One region of the Gilliamella sp. A7 genome, then DNA from elsewhere that is predicted to be linked to it. Evidence: riboswitches for the same ligand, from Rfam matches in the RefSeq annotation. Region 1 holds a riboswitch; the other holds the start of a gene.
The links. Region 1 has a riboswitch for preQ1 ahead of queD (6-carboxytetrahydropterin synthase QueD). Riboswitches for the same ligand answer to the same signal wherever they lie in the genome.
Positions count from the first base shown of each region.

Region 2: linked by a shared signal. The riboswitch ahead of queF (preQ(1) synthase) and the one ahead of queD (6-carboxytetrahydropterin synthase QueD) in region 1 are both predicted to bind preQ1.

Region 1 is NZ_NASN01000026.1:1,007-12,031, reverse strand. It holds gene nadD (nicotinate-nucleotide adenylyltransferase) at 1-583, opposite strand, end outside; gene holA (DNA polymerase III subunit delta) at 577-1,581, opposite strand; gene lptE (LPS assembly lipoprotein LptE) at 1,591-2,082, opposite strand; gene leuS (leucine--tRNA ligase) at 2,119-4,701, opposite strand; partial or broken gene bamD (outer membrane protein assembly factor BamD) at 4,961-5,683, opposite strand; gene rluD (23S rRNA pseudouridine(1911/1915/1917) synthase RluD) at 5,777-6,751, shown strand; gene pgeF (peptidoglycan editing factor PgeF) at 6,760-7,533, shown strand; gene B6D18_RS07695 (7-carboxy-7-deazaguanine synthase QueE) at 7,845-8,459, opposite strand; gene queD (6-carboxytetrahydropterin synthase QueD) at 8,456-8,884, opposite strand; PreQ1 riboswitch class I at 8,888-8,933, opposite strand; gene clpB (ATP-dependent chaperone ClpB) at 9,208-11,025, shown strand, end outside.
Region 2 is NZ_NASN01000013.1:41,257-52,281, forward strand. It holds gene B6D18_RS05315 (thiamine diphosphokinase) at 62-691, opposite strand; gene rimI (ribosomal protein S18-alanine N-acetyltransferase) at 713-1,174, opposite strand; gene B6D18_RS05325 (DNA polymerase III subunit psi) at 1,149-1,550, opposite strand; gene rsmC (16S rRNA (guanine(1207)-N(2))-methyltransferase RsmC) at 1,637-2,677, shown strand; gene hemN (oxygen-independent coproporphyrinogen III oxidase) at 2,723-4,120, opposite strand; gene yihI (Der GTPase-activating protein YihI) at 4,340-4,840, opposite strand; gene coaA (type I pantothenate kinase) at 5,007-5,942, shown strand; gene B6D18_RS05350 (DUF1090 domain-containing protein) at 5,960-6,415, shown strand; PreQ1 riboswitch class I at 6,572-6,616, shown strand; gene queF (preQ(1) synthase) at 6,619-7,092, shown strand; gene queC (7-cyano-7-deazaguanine synthase QueC) at 7,116-7,772, shown strand; gene B6D18_RS05365 (7-cyano-7-deazaguanine/7-aminomethyl-7-deazaguanine transporter) at 7,817-8,485, shown strand; gene B6D18_RS05370 (alpha-2-macroglobulin) at 8,745-11,025, shown strand, end outside.

The DNA.
Region 1 (11,025 bases):
AGCTTTGTTGATTATCAATATTGTGTCGGATTTCTGTCGCTGAAATTGCTTCAAGTGGTGTATTAGCAAAGTAAATATAGCCATTAGGACATTGATGTAATGCTTGACTATCTTTGGTTTGGTGTTCATGAATCCATTTTTGTAACTTGCTATCACTGGAAGTTTGAGCGTAACCTGGTCGCTTACATATTAGCAAATGACAATAATCGAGTAATTTTTGCCACTCTTTCCATGTTGGTAAACTAAGCAAAGAATCTTGTCCCATTATAAAAGCTAAACTTTGCTGAGTACCATTTTGTTGACGCCATGATTTGAGGGTATCAACAGTAAAAGAGGGTTGGTTAATTAGCTTTGGTTCTAATTCCCGAGTATCAATTGAAAATAAGGAATAATCCGCTATAGCCAACTTTAACATAGCTAAACGTTGCTCTGTATTCGCTTCAGGTTGTGGTTTATGAGGTGGAATACGGTTGGGTAACAGATTAATTTTAGTTAATCCTACTTCTTCGGCTAAGGCTAAAGCTGGACGTAAGTGCCCATAATGGATTGGATCAAAGGTTCCACCAAATAATGCCGTTAACACTTATTTAACCCCATAAACTGCATTGTTAAACTTAATAATGCATCCCAGATAGGTAAATCATTGTTATGTTTTAGGCTAATTTCAATTTCGGCTAATGTCGCTAGTACGGCAAATAAAGCTTTGATATCAAAACGATTTAAATAAGAGCTATACATGGTTCTTCTATTTTGCCAGACTCTATATTCATCAAAAACTTGACGATGTGATTTCTCGACCAAAGCTAATTTTAAATTGATCAATAAAATCAATTCACGTTGAACAATCCGCATCAATATTAATGGCTCAAAATCATTCATTTTAAGCTGTTGTAAAATATGGGTTGCACGTTTAGCTTTATTAGAAAGCATTGCATCAATCCAATGAAAAGGGGTAAATATTGCTGAATCATTAATATTTGATTCAACTTGCTCATAAGAAATAGTTTGATTGGGATAAAGCAAATTTAATTGTTCAATAAGTTGCGTTAATGCCAATAAATTACCTTCATAATAATAGCTAAGCAATTCAATCGCAGGAGATTCAATAGCTATTTGCATTTGTTGTAAATAGCTTTTGATCCATTGTGGTAATTGTGCTGCTTCAGGTGTTGAACAATTCACTACCACTAATTGGTCAGATAAAGCTTTATACCATGATGCATTTTCTTGGGTCTTAGTAATCTTAACCATACTAATTATCAAGCCAATATCAGGCGTCAACATTTCACATAATGTGTTTAACTTTGCTGCCACTGAAACATTTAGCACTCCTTCAGCAATATCTATACAGAGTAAAGTTTTGTTTGAGAATAGATTCATTGCTTGACAACTATCATACATTACCGACCAATCTGTTTGGCTATTGATTGTGAAAGAGAGTTGTTCGTCATATTGAGCTTGCTTGAAAGCTTTACGCAACTTAGTTTGTGCATAATGTTGCAAATAAGGATCGCTACCTAAAATTAAATAATAAGGCGATCCTAATTGCTGGATTATTTTTTCAGCACTAATTTTTATCATAACTAGTTGTTAATTAGTAGCATCAATTGATTTTAATTTACGGATGATCTGTGTAGCTGCTTGCTTATACATTTCATCCTCAATTAAATTTTGTTCTACGTTTTTAGCTAGTGCTGCAGCTGGATTATCAAAGAAGGTACGGAAAATACTAACTTTAATTGGATGAATTTGTTCGCCGGCAATGACTACTTGAGCTTGAACCGTCAATACTAACTGATATTCTGCAGCTTTACCATCTTGATAGATTGATATAGTGTTTTTATTCAACGAATCTTTGACTATATGTAATGTTGGATATTTGGCTTTGTCATTGGCATCAGTTAATGTCACTTCATTATCGCGCAACAACTCTTTAACGTTTCTTGACAATCGACCGAATGGATCACCGCTTACATAAGATAATGTCTTAAAGCGAGTTGGAACCTCCGGTTCATATTGTAAATGAAAACCGCATCCAGACAACAATATTGTCAATAACATCAAAGCCAAATATTTTTTCATTGGTATTATCACCTATATCTTATTTATCCAACATTATTAACCTACAACCAGATTCAATAGTTTACCTGGCACATAAATAACCTTATGAATTGTCATGTCAGTTAAATATTTTTGAATGTTTGGTTCTTGTTTCGCTTGTTCTACTACAAAATCTTGTTTGGCATCCGCAGGGACGGTAAATTTGCCACGCACTTTACCATTAATTTGTATAACAATTAATTTTTCATCTTCAACCATTGCCGATTCATCAGCAATAGGCCATGATGCATTATCAATGGTTTCACTGTGACCCAATGCTTGCCACATAACAAAACAAACATGAGGCATCATAGGATAAAGTAATCTGACAACTGCATTTAATGATTCATCCATTAACGCACGGTCTTGATCTGTATCTAGTGAAGCTTTTTGTAAGCGATTCATAAATTCCATTACTGCTGCAATTGCGGTATTGAAAGTTTGACGGCGACCAATATCATCACTGACTTTAGCAATCGTTTTATGTAGTTCACGGCGTAATGTTTTTTGTTCGGCTGTCAATTTGGATAGATCAAGAGCAGTTGCTTTACCAAGTTGAGCATGCTCATATACCAAACGCCATACACGTTTAATAAATCGATTAGCACCTTCCACACCAGATTCTTGCCATTCAAGTGTCATATCGGCCGGTGAGGCAAACATCATAAATAATCTAACGGTATCTGCACCATATTTTTCAACCATCTCTTGTGGATCGATACCATTATTTTTTGATTTAGACATCTTCGTCATACCAGCATGAACAAGTTCATTACCTTTGCTGTCTGTGGCTTTAGCAATACGACCTTTGTCATCACGTTCAATAGTGACTTCAGTTGGTGAAACCCAAATACGTTCATTGGTAGGGCTGGTGTAATAGAACGCATCAGCTAAAACCATACCTTGGCATAACAAGCGTTTGGCAGGTTCGTCTGATTTTACTAAACCAAAATCACGCATTAATTTATGGAAGAATCTAAAATAGAGTAAATGCATGATTGCATGTTCAATACCACCGACATACTGATCAACAGGCAACCAATAGTTTGCCGCATTTTCATCTAACATACCTTTGTCATAATGAGGGCAGGTGTAGCGTGCATAATACCAAGAAGATTCCATAAAGGTATCAAAAGTATCGGTTTCACGCAGTGCCGGTTGACCATTAACGGTAGTTTTTGCCCAATTTGGATCTGCTTTTATTGGACTAGTTATACCATTCATTTCAACATTTTCTGGTAAAATGACTGGCAGTTGATCTTCTGGTGTTGGGATTGTTGTGCCGTCTTCAAGTGTCACCATAGGAATTGGTGCACCCCAATAACGTTGACGAGAGACTCCCCAATCACGTAAACGATAATTTACTTTACGATTACCAATGCCTAATGCAATAAGTTTATCTGCGATAGCATTAAAAGCTTGTTCAAAATTAAGACCGTCAAATTCGCCAGAATTAAATAATTTACCGTGCTCGGTATAAGCTTGCTGTGATAGGTCAGGAGCTTGATCATCTTGTGTTAGAATAACTGGTTTAATTGGTAAATTATATTTTGATGCAAACTCATAATCACGTTCATCGTGACCAGGTACAGCCATTACAGCACCTGTGCCATATTCAATTAATACAAAGTTAGCAATCCAAACAGGAACTTTTGTACCGGTTAATGGATGAATGGCAAAAAATCCTGTTGCAATACCTTTCTTTTCCATTGTTGCCATGTCGGCTTCGGCAGTTTTAGTTGTTTTGCATTCAGCAATAAATTCAGCTATTTTTGGATTATTTTGTGCAGCTAATTGAGCAAGTGGATGTTCCGCAGCTACCGAAACAAAACTCACACCCATTAACGTATCAGGACGAGTAGTATAAACACGTAACTTATCGCTATAGTTTTCAACGGCAAAATCAAATTCTACCCCTTCAGAACGACCAATCCAGTTTCGTTGCATTGTTTTGACTTGTTCTGGCCAGCTTTCAAGGGTATCTAAATCATTCAATAACTCATCAGCATATTCAGTGATTTTGATAAACCATTGTGGAATTTCTTTACGTTCAACAGGTGTATTACAACGCCAACAACAACCCTCAACCACTTGTTCGTTAGCTAATACTGTCTGATCGTTTGGACACCAATTAACTGCTGAAGTTTTTTTATAAACTAAACCTTTTTCAAACAGTTTGGTAAAGAACCATTGTTCCCATTTGTAATATTCTGGACGGCAAGTTGTTACTTCACGATCCCAATCATAACCAAAACCAAGTAGCTGTAATTGCTTCTTCATGTAAGCAATATTTTCATAAGTCCATTTGGCTGGTGCAGTATTATTTTTAACTGCTGCCCCTTCAGCTGGTAAACCAAATGCATCCCAACCGATTGGTTGTAATACATTTTTACCATTCAAACGTTGATAACGTGAAATAGTATCACCGATAGTGTAATTTCGGACATGACCAAGATGTAAACGACCTGAAGGGTATGGAAGCATCGATAAACAGTAATACTTCTCTTTAGAGGGATCTTCGGTAACATGGAATGTTTTTTCTTCTTGCCAATGTTTTTGTACTTTGGCTTCAATTTCATCTGGGCGATATTGTTCTTGCATGACGAATTAATGTCCTATCTATTATTGCTAATAAAAATAATTTGCTAATTGTATTGGTTATTGAGGTGTTTTACAAACGTTATGTGAATTGTAAGATTGATTTATTAGGAATTAAAAGATGTAAAATAAATATAGCGTATTAGTAAAAAGCACAAAATAAAGCGAGCATAGCTCGCTTCGTAAATAACTAGCCGCCATTGAATACACTAGTAAACTTGGAAAAGAATGATTTTTGTTTTTCTTTTGGTATGTTTACCAAATTGGCCTGAATAAGTTGATCGACTTTTTGACTTTCATCAACTAAACCTAATTCATTATAAGCATTGCGCATTAATAATAGTGCGCTCTTAGTTGAATCAGTATCAGGGAATAAGGCTAACATTTGGGTGACACGATTAATTACTGCAACGTAGGCACCACGTTTAGTGTAATATTGCGATACTTTTAACTCATGACGAGCGATTCTATTTTTCAAAAATACTAAGCGCTTTTTGGCATCGGCTGCATAACTACTATTTGGAAAACTAGCTACCAAATAAGTAAAATCTTTAAATGCAGCTATAGCAAATTCAGGATCACGATCTGAACGATCGACATTAAACCAACCTTGAATTGTATTGTCATTTTGCGCCATATTAGAAATTCCGCGCATATAAATTACCCAATCGATATTTGGGTGCGTCGGATTTAATTTTAAAAAGCGGTCAATTGATGCAACGGCCAATGGATAATCCGCTGTTTTATAGTAGGCATAAATTAAATCTAATTGAACTTGTTGTGAATAAGGTCCAAATGGATAATTTTTATCTATAGCCTCTAAAACACTAATACTGGATTTGATATTTCCACTCTCAAGCTCTGTTTTAGCTTTATTGTGGAGCTCAATCTCTGGCACATTCTCAACATCATGCTTTGTACTTGTACAGCCAATTAGCATGCTACTTAAAGCGATAGCTAACATAGTTTGTAAACGCAATTTCATTCAGTTTTCAATCCAAAATATAATTAAACATTAAAGGCGATGATTGGTATATAATACTCTAAAACATAACAGCTTAAAATAGATAAATTACTCATGCACAAGTTAAAACTATCATCTGAAATCGAACAAACTCAGCTTGGAATGCGTTTGGATCAGGCTTTATCCGAGCTTTTTCCTGATTACTCAAGGTCTAGAATTAAAGAATGGATCATAAATAATAAAGTATTAGTGAATAATAATATTGTAAATAAACCCAAAGATAAAGTCCTTGGTGGTGAAAAAATATCCATTGAAGTTGAAATCGAAGAAGAAACTTATCACCAACCAGAAGATATAAAACTTAATATTGTTTATGAAGATGATGATATTTTAGTTATTAATAAACCACGTGATTTAGTTGTTCATCCTGGTGCTGGAAATCCAAATGGTACCGTATTGAATGCATTGCTTTATCACTACCCAGATATTTCTCGTGTTCCAAGAGCTGGCATTGTCCATCGTTTAGATAAAGATACCACAGGTTTAATGGTGGTTGCTAAAACCATTGAAGCGCAAACTCATTTAGTTGAATCATTACAGTTACGTGAAATAACTCGGGAATATGAAGCGGTTGCTATGGGAATTATTACCGCTGGTGGTACTGTAGATCAACCTATAACTCGCCATCCAACCAAACGAACCCATATGGCAGTTTTTCCAACCGGAAAACCAGCAGTAACCCATTATCGAGTAATGGAAAAATATCGGCTACATACCCGATTACGTTTAAGACTTGAAACAGGTCGAACCCATCAAATTCGTGTACATATGGCACATATTGCGCATCCATTAGTCGGTGATCCACTTTATGGTGGCCGACCAAGACCACCGAAAGGTGCTAGCGAATCATTTATCCAAACTTTGCGTGATTTTGATCGCCAAGCCTTACATGCCACTATGTTACGTTTATATCATCCAATTACTGGCGAGCTAATGGAATGGCATGCACCAATACCAGAGGATATGCAAAAATTAATACAAGAGTTACAATCAGATGCAGAACTTCATAAAGATGAGCTTGATTGGTAATAGTTATGATTAAATCAATTTATCCATATTGGCCAGCACCGACAAATATTCGTGCTTTTACTACAACTCGCATCGGTGGTGTGAGTTCTGCTCCGTTTGATTGCCTAAATTTAGGTTGCCGGACTGGTGATGATTTGAATGATATTGTTGAAAATCGTCGTCTTATAATTACTGCTGAAAAAATTCCTAGTGAACCTTATTGGTTAAATCAAACGCATGGTACAACCGTACTTGATATTTCAGAAATTCAATTACAGCCAGCAAGTGGATTGATTGGTAATAGTGAACGTTTTGAAGCTGATGGCTCATATACCCGGCAAGCCAATCAAGTAAGCGTCGTCTTAACAGCTGATTGTATGCCAGTACTATTTTGTTCAGTTGAGGGAAATCAAGTCGCTGCTGCCCATGCCGGCTGGCGTGGGCTTTGTCATGGTATTTTAGAAGAGACAGCTAAGAAGTTTTATTGTAAGGCTAGTGATATCATAGTTTGGCTTGGTCCCGCAATTGGCGCTACAAAATTTGAAGTAGGTGGCGAAGTGAAAAAGCAGTTTGAAGCTTACGATGCAAATGCGCATCAAGCATTTAAACTAATAGATGCCAAACAACAAAAATATTTAGCAGATCTTTATATGATTGCCAAACAGCGATTAAACTCAATCGGAATTAAGCAAATTTATGGTGGTAACTATTGTACCTATACTGAGCGAGATCTGTTTTATTCATATCGTCGAGAAAACAAGACCGGAAGAATGGCAACAATGATCTGGTTTGAGAAAAATTAAACCAGTGGTGACAATTATCATGCCCCTTGTTGTAAATTTAACCAAGATATCTACTTATTATCTTCTTCATTATGACTAATAAAGAGTGGAAAATTGATATGCCGGTTAATTCATTTCCCAATCAATATGATTAAACTCAAACCATGTATTGGCATAAGTTGAATGAACAAATATAAATTATAAACCGACTAAAACACGATTAAATATCACCAATAAAAATATTGGTTAATAATAACGCTATCTTTTTAAAGTTTAAAGCCTAACTTATGGATAAGGTTGATTTTTTATGTTTAGTTGTTAATCGTAAAAGATTACTCAATATTGGCAAATTTATGTGTTTGTAGGCTTAACATCCATTTATTATCAATACGTTTATGATTAATCTTACCTAACAACTCAATGGTATCAAACATATTCATCTCACCATTGACTTCGCAAGGTGACAAATAGTAACGTTTAGCTTGAATATGCTGCTCAATATAGTAACAAAAATCGATAAATCCCGTTTGTTTCTCTGCGACAATTCTTACTTCACTAGCTGTTGGTTGCACAATTTTATGATAACGACTTTTATAACAAAATTTCGGGCTCAATGCGATATAATCAATCAAAGGGTCGACCTTACCAAGTCCATTACTCTCAATAGCGATATAGTAGCCAGCTTGTTTTAAATGCGTTAATAATAAAGATAACTCTTTCACCATTGTTGGCTCGCCACCGGTGATAATAATATTGCTGCTTTTGTACTGCTTAATTTTTGTCAGTATTTGCTCTAACGTAAAACGTTGAAATTTGCGAAAATTAGTATCACACCAACTACAATTTAAATTACAGCCAGCAAAACGAATAAAAATAGCTGGCATACCAGTGTTATAACCTTCGCCTTGTAAAGATTCGAAGATTTCAACAATACGATATTCGATCATTTTTCGCTCCGATGATACTCACAATAAGAAGTAGGGGTTTCCCAAAGCTTAATCATCGATACAGGTAGAAATTGTGATAAGTGGTCAAAAATAAATTTACTCATTCCTTCTGCAGTAGTGCGACAAGGAAAAGCAAAAATTTTACGTTGCATTTTCTGCAAAAGCTCAGCTATTTGGCTTTCATTAGCATTATTTTGATTATAAAGATAAGCATGATCGAGTTGGTCGATAATTTGCTGTTTTACAATTGATTTTATTTCAGCATAATCCATTACCATATCAGCACTTGAACCGTTGGTAATAAGTTCATTGCTGATCTCGACTAACAAACGGTAGGTATGACCATGTAGGTTATGACATTTTCCATTATGCCCATCTAACATATGACAAGCATCAAACTGGAACTCTTTAGCAATTTTAAACATATTTCTTTCCTAGTTTTTTTTCGTGGGATGGATTACGAACCACGGTTAGCTAATCTAACAAAATAAAGTGGCTAATATAAAGGATAAAAGCTTGAGTGTCATCCAAATTTACTAAACATTTTTGCTTAAGTGCTGGTTTTTCAAACTACTTTATCTTTTATAAAGACGCGAGTAAAATATAAACGATTTTATTGCAAAAATTCGTCAAAAATATTGTTAATCAGCTCTTGAAATTTATTCTTCCACACTCATTTAGTGATTATGCAAATGGATTAGATGTGTTACACATTTAAACCAAATTTATTGCTTAGGAGATAAATAATATGAGGTTAGATAAACTCACTAACAAATTTCAACAAGCTTTAGCTGATGCGCAATCAATCGCATTAGGTAAAGATAATCAATATATAGAGCCCATTCATGTATTATCTGCCATGCTTAATCAAGAAGGCAGTGGGATTAATCCATTACTGGTGGCTTCAGGTGCAAATATTGCGACATTACAACAAGAATTAAATCAAGCAATTGAACGTTTACCCCAAGTTCAAGGCATTGGTGGTGAAGTTATTCCATCACAAGAATTAGTAAGAATTTTGAATCTATGTGACAAATTAGCGCAAAAAAATGGCGATAGCTATATTTCATCTGAATTATTCATACTAGCTGCATTAGATGAAAAAGGTAATTTAACCGATATTTTAAAGAGAGCAGGTGTCAGCAAAGACAAATTTAGCCAAGCAGTTAACCAAGTAAGAGGGAGTGATAACGTGAACGATCCTAATGCTGAAGATCAACGTGGTGCATTGAAAAAATATACCATTGATTTAACCGAAAGAGCCGAACAAGGCAAGCTTGATCCCGTCATTGGTCGTGATGAAGAGATTCGCCGAACCATTCAAGTATTGCAACGTCGAACTAAAAACAATCCAGTATTAATCGGTGAGCCAGGAGTTGGTAAAACAGCTATCGTAGAAGGTTTAGCACAACGTATTGTTAATCGTGAAGTGCCAGAAGGTTTACGTAACAAACGAGTATTATCATTAGATATGGGGGCATTAATTGCCGGTGCTAAATATCGTGGTGAATTTGAAGAACGCTTAAAAGCGGTACTTAAAGATATCGCCAAAGCCGAAGGTAGTATTATTCTCTTTATTGATGAAATACATACTATGGTCGGTGCTGGTAAAAGTGATGGAGCAATGGATGCTGGTAATATGTTAAAACCGGCATTAGCTCGAGGTGAGTTACACTGTGTTGGTGCCACCACGCTTGATGAATATCGTCAATATATCGAAAAAGATCCGGCATTAGAACGTCGTTTTCAAAAAGTATATGTAGCAGAACCGTCAGTTGAAGATACCATTGCAATATTGCGTGGTTTAAAAGAACGTTATGAACTGCATCATCATGTGCAAATTACCGATCCGGCAATTGTTGCAGCAGCAACCTTATCGCATCGTTATATCTCCGATCGTATGTTACCAGACAAAGCGATCGACTTAATTGATGAAGCAGCATCAAGTATCCGTATGCAAATGGACTCAAAACCAGAGTCATTGGATCGGCTTGAACGACGTATTATTCAGCTCAAACTTGAACAACAAGCGCTTAAGAAAGAGTCTGATGATGCCAGCAAAAAACGACTTGAGATGTTAAATGATGAACTTGCTGAAAAAGAAAAGGCTTATGCATCACTTGAAGAAGAGTGGAAATCAGAGAAGGCTGCGCTTTCGGGTACTCAAAATATCAAGGCCGAGTTGGAAAAGGCACGTACTGAAATAGAACAGGCTCGCCGAATGGGTGACTTAAACAAGATGTCCGAACTACAGTATGGCAAAATCCCAGAATTAGAGAAGAAACTGGCTGCAGCTACACAGCTAGAAGGTAAAACCATGAAGTTATTGCGTAACAAAGTTACCGATAACGAAATTGCTGAAGTTTTATCGAAAGCAACAGGTATTCCTGTATCGAGAATGCTAGAAAGTGAAAAAGAAAAACTGTTACATATGGAAGACGCCCTACATAAACGCGTTATTGGTCAAAATGAGGCGGTTGTTGCTGTGGCCAATGCTATTCGTCGTAGTCGAGCAGGGCTTTCTGATCCGAATAAACCGATTGGCTCCTTCTTATTCTTAGGACCA
Region 2 (11,025 bases), on a different contig from region 1:
ACCAAAATCACGCTAATTGTTTGTAATAGTATTGTAAAGTAATGTAAATATTTATGTCAATCTAATTGAAATCATTTTGGATCAAAATTAGTAAATCACCGTTTTTAAAAGAGATTTGTACTTTATCATCGATAGCTTTGTTACGCAAACTAATGTAGCCGCCAAGAACTAATGTTTGGTCAGTTAAAGGATATTCAAAGCCTGTTATAGTCAAATTAGTTACTGTAGACAATGGCATTAACGAAACAATATGATTTTTCACGTGGTGGATAATCTGATGATGATCAGCGAAGAAAAAATGGCAATAATTGTCATAAAACATCATTTTGAACTGATGATAGTATTGCATTGCTATAGATAAGTTACCTAAGAAATGATCACTGGCTCCTCCTGATGCACCATATATTGTAAATGATGTAACACCTTTACTATTCAAAAATAATAATGCTTTTTCAAAATCAGGTTTAGATTGATCTGGCGTATGAATAATTTGTGTTTTTGACGGAATTGCCCTAGTTGAGTCTATGCTATCTAAATCACCGATAATAAAATCAGGTTCAATGGCTGATGTAAATAAATAGCTATGATAGGCTCCATCAGTACAGGCAATATAAGTATAATCTTTTATATTACTGGGAATATCTTTTGGTGGTTCGCCATTGACAAATAGTAGTGCTGTTTTTTTTTGCATGATTATTCCCATTAAATTAATTTATAGCGTTAATGTGTAAGCCATAATAATTGCATCTTCTTGATGACCATCAACTGTCGGATAATAATTTTTTCTTACTGTTATTTGGTTAAAGCCAATTGAATGATATAACTCAATTGCTGGCGTGTTAGATTTTCTAACTTCCAACCATAAAGTTGAAATAGCCTGCGGTGAGCTAATGGCTATTAAGTTATCAATTAAATGATTTAATAATGCTTTAGCTAATCCCTGTTGTCTGTATGCAGGATGTATTGCAATATTAAATAAAGTTGCTTCGTCGGCAACTTGTTGGCAAATACAAAAGCCGACTAGCTTATTACCAACAGTTATTTTAAGATTGATATAACGTTCCCCTTGATTTGAAAAAAAAGTTTCTTTGGACCAAGGAATAGGGTGGCATATGAGTTCTAACTCATATGCTTCCGTTAAATCATGTTCATTCAGGATGGAAATTGTTTTCATATTTACATAACTGCTGCCAAAGTTTACGTTTTTGGTGTGGATCTTTAGCTAGCGAATCTAAATCACAGGTATTAATGGTTAAACTATTTTGCCATGGTTCATTGCTAAGCACATCTATAAACCATGTCACTATTTTTACTTCATCCGCCGAAATAATTAATTGCGAAGGGGTAAGAAATAACACTTGTTCTTCTGTTAAACGGATGGCTTTTAAAATATCGTAATATATTTTTTGTGTTGGTTTTTGTTTAGCAACAACAATTAAACGAATTTTATCGTCTATATGAGTCGCAAGTTCACCCTGAAAAACGGTTGAATTGCGTAAAACATATTGAGTAATATTACACTGTTTAAGATACCAATCAGTTTGTGTCATTATCAGATTACGGTTTTACTAGGGATTAAAGGAAGTTAATTGTATAATCTTCGCTTCAATTTATAAAGGTTTTTCATTGAGGCATTATGGCAACATCTGTTTTTACTCCAGCTAGCCAAGTACTTGAACGTCATCAGTCATTTTTTGATGATAAAAATATCCTTATTGCTGGTGATATTCAAGATAATTATCCTGCGGTTATTTCAGCAAATATAGTTAAGATTCATTGTTCCCAATATCATACTTTTTTAAGCTTTAAAAATAGTAAACGAGCCAATAGCGCTATATTTTCGCTCTATCCTGATACATCTTTTTATACTGATATAAATACCCTCATTTATTATTGGCCTAAAACCAAGAGTGAAGCCCAATTTCAGTTATCCTATTTATTGAACAATATGCCTAAAGATAGTGATATTTTTATCATTGGTGAAAATCGTTCTGGGGTGAAAAGTGTGGAAGGGCTGTTAGGTGACTTTGGTTCTATCCAAAAAATAGATAGTGCAAGACGATGTGGTTTATATCATTTTCGAGCTGATAGTCGTTTGGCTTTTGAAGTAAAAGACTGGTGGTTGAGTTATCACTTAACGATTGAAAATCAGGATATCGAAATTAAAAGCTTACCAGGTGTCTTCAGCCAAAAAGCCTTAGATGCAGGAAGTGAGCTGTTATTAAATGCACTTATGGATCATAGTGATATTATCAAAGGAAATATCCTTGATGTTGGTTGCGGCTCGGGCATATTATCAACAGTAATAGGTAAACTAAATCAAGATATAAGCTTAACATTAACTGATGTAAGTAGTACTGCATTAGAATCAAGTAAAGAGACTTTAGCTGCTAATAACATTATTGCAAGAGTTGTTGCTAGTGATGTATTTTCAGATATAAGCGATAAATATCATTTAATCATCTCTAATCCACCTTTTCACGATGGCAAAGAAACAAGTTATACCGCAGTTAACAAGTTGATTAAGGAAGCAAAAAAACACTTAAAACTAAATGGCTATCTTTGTATTGTGGCAAATTCATTTTTACCATATCAATCGATCTTAGATGAAACATTTAAAAGTGTTGAAATTATTGCTCAAACGACTAAATTTAAGGTTTATTTAGCCAGTCATTAACACTTAAATCAGTATCATTAAATGGTCATGCGTGAATTTATTCAATTAAATCACGCGTGAAAACTGTTGTTGTCGTACCAATCGACGCATATAAATATCAAAGCACATGCAAATATTGCGAATTAGAAGCTGGCCTTTAGGTCGAACATTAATGCTATCTTGATTAACGACAACCAATCCATCTTGTTCTAGTGGTGCAAGCAGTTTTAAATCTTCAGCAAAATAGTCATCAAATTGGATATGGTAATATTGTTCAATCTGCTTTTTATCAAGCTGGAAATGGCAAATAAGTTGTTTAATAACATCTCGACGTATTTTATCATCACGATTTAAGGTAAATCCTTTCCATAAACCATGTCCTTTTTGTTCAACTTGATTTTGATAACTTTTTAAGTCTTTTTGGTTTTGGGCATAGCTGTCTCCCAACATACTTATTGCTGATACACCGAGACCAAGTAAGTCAGCATCCCCTTTAGTGGTATAACCTTGAAAGTTGCGATGTAACTTGTTCTGTTGTTGTGCGATAGCTAACTCATCAGTTGGTTTTGCAAAATGATCCATACCTATAAATTGGTAACCAGCGAGAGTCAATTTTTCAATACTGGTTTGTAAAATTTTCAATTTTTGACTTGCATTAGGTAAATCATTATCTTTGATCTTACGTTGTGCAGCAAATCGGCTAGGTAAATGTGCGTAATTAAAAACACTTAATCGATCAGGCGAAATATCAATCACTTTATTTAATGTTTCCGTGAAACTTTCAACAGTTTGCTTTGGTAATCCATAAATTAAATCTAGACTAATAGAACGAAAGTTATTTTTTCTTGCTTGAGTAATTAGTGAACGGATCAAGTTTTCATCTTGCTCACGATTAATTAAATTTTGAATTTCATGATTGAAATCTTGGATCCCCATACTTAACCGATTAAAGCCAACATTAGCTAGATGATCAATCGTTTGTGGACTTATTTCTCTTGGATCTATTTCAATGGATAGTTCGGCATTTTGAGCAAAGTTAAAGTGTTTTTTTATTGAAGAGAGCAAGCGGCTAATTTCAGCATCAGTTAAAAAAGTAGGAGTTCCTCCTCCCCAATGCATTTGTGTAACAGTCCGGTTTTTAAATAATTCGGACTGTTTAGCAATCTCGATATCTAATACATCAAGATATTTAGTGACTTTATGGGTTTGTCGTGTAATCAGTTTGTTACAACCACAAAAATAACAAAGTTTATGGCAAAACGGAATATGTATATAAAGCGATAATGGTCGTTCAGGATAAAGTTTGGTCGCTAAAATGAAATTTTGTTCAGCAAACTGTTCGTTAAATTCAAGTGCTGTTGGATAAGAGGTATATCTTGGACCTGAATAATTATATTTTTCAATTAACGCTTGATCCCATAATAGGGGTTGAATCACATTTTTATTTAGTCCTGCGTTTGACATTGTCATTTCCATAACGTTTTGCTGTATTACGTTGTTTTGCTCTTATTTGTGTTTTTAATTTAATGTAATTTGTTTTTTTTAAATATAATAAAGTGCAAATAAATAATCCTAAATATAAACATAGCATAATCAATAGTGGCATGGTATACGACTCTTTATCGTGATTATTTTGTATATAAGATTATTGATGTTTTTAACACATATTTAATTAAAACTAAATTAATTACGTTTCAGTAGACTGACGATATCTTCTTTTATTTCTTCTTGTTCATCCTCGAAATCTTCATCTTCATAACCTAATAGTTGCATAAGTTTGTCTATACGATTTAGTTTATTATCAAGATAAGTCTGTTGTTCGTCAGTTAAGGTTTTACCTTGTTCAACTAAATCTAGTAATTGATCCAATTTAGTATCATTTTCAAGTTGTTCTAATTCTTGTTGTGGTGTTAATTTAGCTTTAGTTATTTTGGACTGATTAATTTTATCTACCTTTTTAATAGATGAATTATCATCTACTACCAATGAAATTGGTTTTTTACTGCCAATACGAGGATCTTTTATTGCTTTAGTTGTTTTGTTACTTTGATTGTTATCTTGACCATTGAAACGTGAACCACTAGGTAAACCTTTATGCTTACGTTTGCGCTTCAACTCACGAGATTCTTCATTAATCTCTTGGCGGTTTTTTTTAGGTTTTTGTTTTGATTTATTTTTTAACATACAATCTCAATTTAATATCTGATTATTAACTCACTAAATGTATTTTACCAGTAAGTCATCAATATAGCTATGAGCATGAGATAATACCAATTTATGATTGTAAAAAAATAGATTTAGTATAATCTGAGCCAAATTATTTATATCAGCTAGCAATAGAGAACAAAATATGACAAATCATTTGAGTCCTTACATGCAATTTACCCGACAAGAATGGGCGAGCTTGCGTAATGCGGTACCAATGACTTTAACGCCAGAAGAATTGACTTCATTACAAGGTATTAATGAAGATTTATCCATGGATGAGGTAAGTGAAATTTACTTGCCTTTATCTCGATTACTCAATTATTATATAAGCAACAGTTTTAGCCGTCAGGCAGTGTTATCAAAATTTTTAGGAAAAAGTCAAAAAATACCTTATATTATTGGTATTGCAGGTAGTGTAGCTGTTGGTAAAAGCACTACCGCCCGTGTCCTACAGGCATTGTTGACTCGTTGGCCAGAGCATCGGAAAGTTGCATTGGTGACAACTGATGGTTTTTTATATCCTAATCGTTATCTTGAAGAACGTGGTATCATGAATAAAAAAGGATTTCCACAATCCTATGATATCAAAAAATTACTTAATTTTGTTGCTGATGTAAAGTCAGGACAGGCAGAAGTTAAGGCGCCCGTTTATTCTCATTTAGTTTACGATATTGTTGAAGATGAACATATTGTTGTTGATAGTCCTGATATTTTAATTCTTGAAGGATTAAATGTTCTACAAGGCAGCATAAACTATAGTCAAGCTAGTAATCGTGTATTTGTTTCAGATTATGTCGATTTCTCAATCTATGTCGACGCACAAATACCATTATTACACGATTGGTATGTCAACCGATTTTTAAAATTTAGAGCTGGGGCATTTAGCGATCCTAACTCTTACTTTAACCATTATTCAAAGCTTCCTGAGGAAGAGGCCATGAATATTGCTAACCGCCTTTGGCGAGATATCAATGAATTAAATTTGATTGAAAATATCCTACCTACACGGGAACGAGCAAGTTTAATTTTAACCAAAGGTGAAGATCATAAAGTAGATTGTGTTCAATTAAGAAAATAAACTTAAGAGGAATCAATATGAAATCAGCAATAAGGTTATTAAGTAAATTAAGCATTATCACTTTAGTTACTGCATTTTCGGTAAATAGTTATGCATCAAGTAATGATGAAAACCAAGGATTAAATTGCGATGCTAAAAAGCAAGCAATTGAAACAAAAATAGAACAAGCTAAAAAAGCAAATAATAGTAATGAAGTGACAGGTCTTGAAAAAGCATTGCAAGAAGTTAATACCAATTGTACTGATGAGACTTTAGAACAAAAATATAAAAGATTAGTAGTTGAAAAAACTAAAGATGTTACAGATAAAACCAAAGAATTAGCTGAAAAAACTAAAGAGTATGCAAAAGACAAGATTAATGCTCATCAAGATACAATCGATGCATTAAAAGCGAAATTAAATGATGCCGAAAAAGAATTAGCTGATGCTAAAGATAAGCTTGCTGATTATTACAAACAATTGACCAACAAATAAGTTATATTCGGCGTAAAAAAGTGCTTTCCTCACATTTTTTTACTAAGTTATAACTAAATAAGCACCATTGATCTAGTATTAATGGTGCTTTTTATTAATATACTCAACTTTGCTTAAACTGGACTTTTTTATTTAAAAAGAGTATGGTGTGCGCCTGATTACGTGGTTCGTGAACCTCCCACGCTAAAAAACTAAGGAAAAAAATGAGTAATATAACACTACTAGGCGATCAATCCGTTCGCTATCCTACTGACTATTGTCCAGAAATCTTAGAAACATTCGATAATAAACATCCAGGAAACGATTATTTTGTAAAATTTAATTGTCCTGAATTTACCAGTCTTTGTCCAATAACTGGGCAACCTGATTTTGCCACTATTTATATTTCTTATGTGCCAAATATTAAAATGGTAGAAAGTAAATCGCTTAAGCTTTACCTATTCAGTTTCCGCAATCATGGTGATTATCATGAAGATTGTATTAATATCATCATGAAAGATCTGATTAAATTGATGGATCCAAAATATATAGAAGTGTGGGGTAAATTTACTCCCCGAGGTGGAATATCTATTGATCCTTATGCTAATTATGGTAAAGCAGGTACTGATTGGCAACAAATAGCCGTGAATCGCCTAGCTAATCATGACCTTTATCCTGAAAAAATCGATAATCGTTAATCTTTTTACAGGAATAGTTAAAAATGCAAAATCGTAAAGCACTTGTTATCTTTTCTGGTGGCCAAGATTCTACCACATGTTTATTGCAAGCTATTGCTGATTATGGTCGTGAAAATGTCGAAACCATTAGTTTTCAATATGGCCAACGTCATGCAATTGAACTGGAAAAAGCTAAATGGATTGCTGAAGATCTTGGTGTCAAACAAACTGTTATTGATACTTCTGTGATTAAACAGACAACCAATAATGCTTTAATTGATGACTCTCAAGAAATTACTGCCACGAAGGAAACTGATTATCCTAATACATTTGTTGATGGTCGTAATATGCTGTTTTTACTTCTAGCTGGATGTTATGCCAAACAACACGATATTTGCGACATTATTATCGGTGTTTGTGAAACTGATTTTAGTGGCTATCCTGATTGTCGAGATATCTTTATTAAATCAATGAATGTATCGATGAATCTGGCTATGGATTATCACTTTAATATCATTACACCATTGATGTATCTCACTAAAGCTCAAACATGGGAGATAGCCGATAAGCTCGGTTATTTGGATTATGTTCGAAAATATACCCATACTTGTTATTATGGCGTTGATGGTGGTTGTGGTAAATGTCCTAGCTGTATTCTTCGAGATAAAGGTTTAACCGATTATCTTAGACATTCAAACTAATTGTAACACTGGGTTCACTTACCCCATTAAAAAAGGAAAAACTTATGTATCTGAACGTTAATTCAGAACAAACTAAACCATTTACTCATGTAGAACAGATGAAAGCACTTGGATGGCTTTCGTTCTTTCATATTTTGGTTATCGCTTCAAGCAATTATCTAGTACAAATCCCATTTGATATTTTTGATTTTCATACTACCTGGGGGGCTTTTACCTTCCCATTTATCTTTCTTTCTACGGATTTAACTATTCGGGTCTTTGGCGCTAGTTTAGCCAGAAAAATAATTTTTGTGGTAATGATACCTGCTTTGCTACTTTCTTACGGGGTTTCAGTGTTATTTTTGGATACTCATTGGATGGGATTTGCTGCTTTATCTGAATTTAATAGTTTTGTTTTCCGGATTGCTTTAGCTAGCTTTGCCGCTTATCTAGTTGGACAGTTAATGGATATTACCGTTTTTAATTATTTAAGAAAAAATAGAGCATGGTGGGTAGCACCTTCTGCTTCGGCAATATTAGGGAATGGTATTGATACTATTGTTTTTTTTGCTATAGCGTTTTATAAAACTAATGACGAATTTATGGCTGCTCATTGGATTGAAATTGCTATTATCGATTATAGCTTTAAAATTATTATCTGTGGATTATTCTTTTTACCGTTATACGGAATTATTTTAAATTTCATTTTGAAAAAACTGGTTATCAAATCTTAAAAACTTGACTTTAAGTTTACTTATAAGGGGTATTACTTATTCAGCAGTTAAAGTTTATTGTTAATATAATAAATTCTAACTGCTTATCTTCCTCTCAAAAAAGGCCGTTCCTCAAAATTTTAACAAAATTCAGAACTTAATTAAAAAAAAAGTAAAAATCTTATTAAAGAAGTTTTGCCAAACCTTGTCTGAAAGTGCATAATATTGCTAAAAAAACAGCCAAAACATTTATTGTAACTGTAAGGGATTAGGTGAAATAATGAGATTGATAAAACACTTAGCAGTGTTAAGTTTATTTTTGATGCTATGTGCTTGTGATAATCAGAAAGATAAAACAGTAGAGCCGCAGCAGGTTGATAAAAGTGAGGTGGCAACAGATGTCGTTGACAATAAAACCGATGCTGTTGCAACAGAAACTTTAACTGAGGCGAAAGTCGAAACTGAAACTGAAACAGAAACTGAATCTGAATCTCATAATGTTTTTAACCCAACACCAGAGTTAATTGAAAAGTATAAAGGTAAACAATTAACTGTTATTGACAGTTCTGAGGTTATTCTTGATGGCTCAAGTACATTAGTGGTAACTTTTTCAGTACCACTTAATCCTAAATTAAATTTTTCTAATTTACTCAGATTAGTTGACAAAAAAACAGGTAATGTTGATGGCGCTTGGGAATTATCTGATAATGGTTTACAACTAAGACACCGTTATCTTCAACCAAATCGACAACTGGTTTTAACCATTGATAAATTATTGTCAGCTATTAACGATAGTCACATACAATCTGTTTATCAAAAAGAAATTACTACTCAAGACCGCCAACCGACAGTAGGTTTTGCAAGTTCAGGTATATTACTGCCAAGTAAATCTATGAGCGGATTACCTGTCACAACGCTGAATGTAAATAAAATTGATATTAACTTTTTTAAAATTAAACCAGAAAAATTATCTAAATTAGTGGATGATTTTGGTTTTATTGATTTGCTTTCGATTTGGCGTTCAAAAGAATTGACTAAATATGCTGATTTAGTTTATTCATCAAGATTCGATCTTCATCCAAAACCTAATGCACAAGAAACAGTTCTAGTAAACCTTGCTAATATTGCTGAACTTAATCAAGAAGGTGTTTATATTGCTGTGATGAATGAAGCAGGTATTTATAACGAATCAAATCCAGCAACTTTATTTTCAATTAGTAATATTGGTGTGTCAGTTCATCGTTATAAAGATGCCAAGATAGCAGTAATGACTCATGGTTTAGATAATGGTAAACCATTAGCAAATATTAATTTATCATTAATGTGTCGTAAAGAAGATAGTAAAAAATGTCATACAATTTCAGCAGTTACAGATCAAGATGGTTATGCTGAATTTAACCTAGGTAATAATTATGACTATTCGTTATTAACAGCCAGCGATGGCCTGCAAACTTCGTTTGTTAATATTGATCGTAATTCGCTTAATTTGACTGATTTCAATTTGTCCGGTAGTACTTATTATCAAAAACAATTGTTTGTTTTCGGACCTCGTGATCTTTATCGTCCAGAAGAAACCGTCTATTTTAATGCATTACTACGTAATGCTGATGGGCAATCATTACCAGATCAACCTATCATTGTTGATATTCTTTCTCCTGATAGTCGAGTGATTAAAAATTACCAATTAAAAAGTAATGCTGATTTAAATGGTTTATATCAGCAAACGTTTGATATTCCTTATGATGCCGCAACAGGTAGATGGGCAATTCGTTTTAATTTAGGCGATGATGATTATCGCTTGTGGAGGTTTCACGTTGAAGAGTTTTTGCCTGAGCGCATGGCAATGGAAATCAAAAGCACTGCAAGTGGGGCGGTTCTTAATAACGAAGATATTCACTTTGATGTTAAAGGTTGGTATTTATATGGTGAACCAGCAATAGGTAACAGTTTAGAAGTTAATCTCTATTTAAAGACCGTCGATTCAATTACTGGCCTAGCTGACTTCAAAATTGGAAAAGTGGCAGACGAAAGCCTATATCGTGAGCTTAATTCTTTTGAAGTTGAGTTGAATGATGATGGTTTAACTCAAATTGAGGTTAGCAAAAATAATTGGTCTGGATTACAGTCTCCTGCTAAATTGATTTTACAAGCAAGTCTACTTGATTCAGGAGGTCGACCGGTTACACGTTATGCGACACAAAATATATGGCCAGCAGATAAATTACCTGCAATTCGAGCGCTATTTGAGGATTCACCATATTATGATTGGAACAGTGATGATTATTATGGTCGTCCTACTGTAGATGTTGGTCATAATGCGGAATTTGAAATTGCTTATATTAATCTTGAAGGTGAAAAGTTAGCTACAAATTCATTAAAAGCTCGGTTGATTCGCGAGCGTCGTAATTATTATTGGACTTGGTCAGATGATGATGGTTGGCGATTAAATTATAATTCTAGTGAATATGTGGTTTCAGAAAATCAATTATCTATTGATGCAGATAGTACAACAAAAATAAGTTTTCAACCAACTGATTATGGCTCTTATCGCGTTGAAGTTG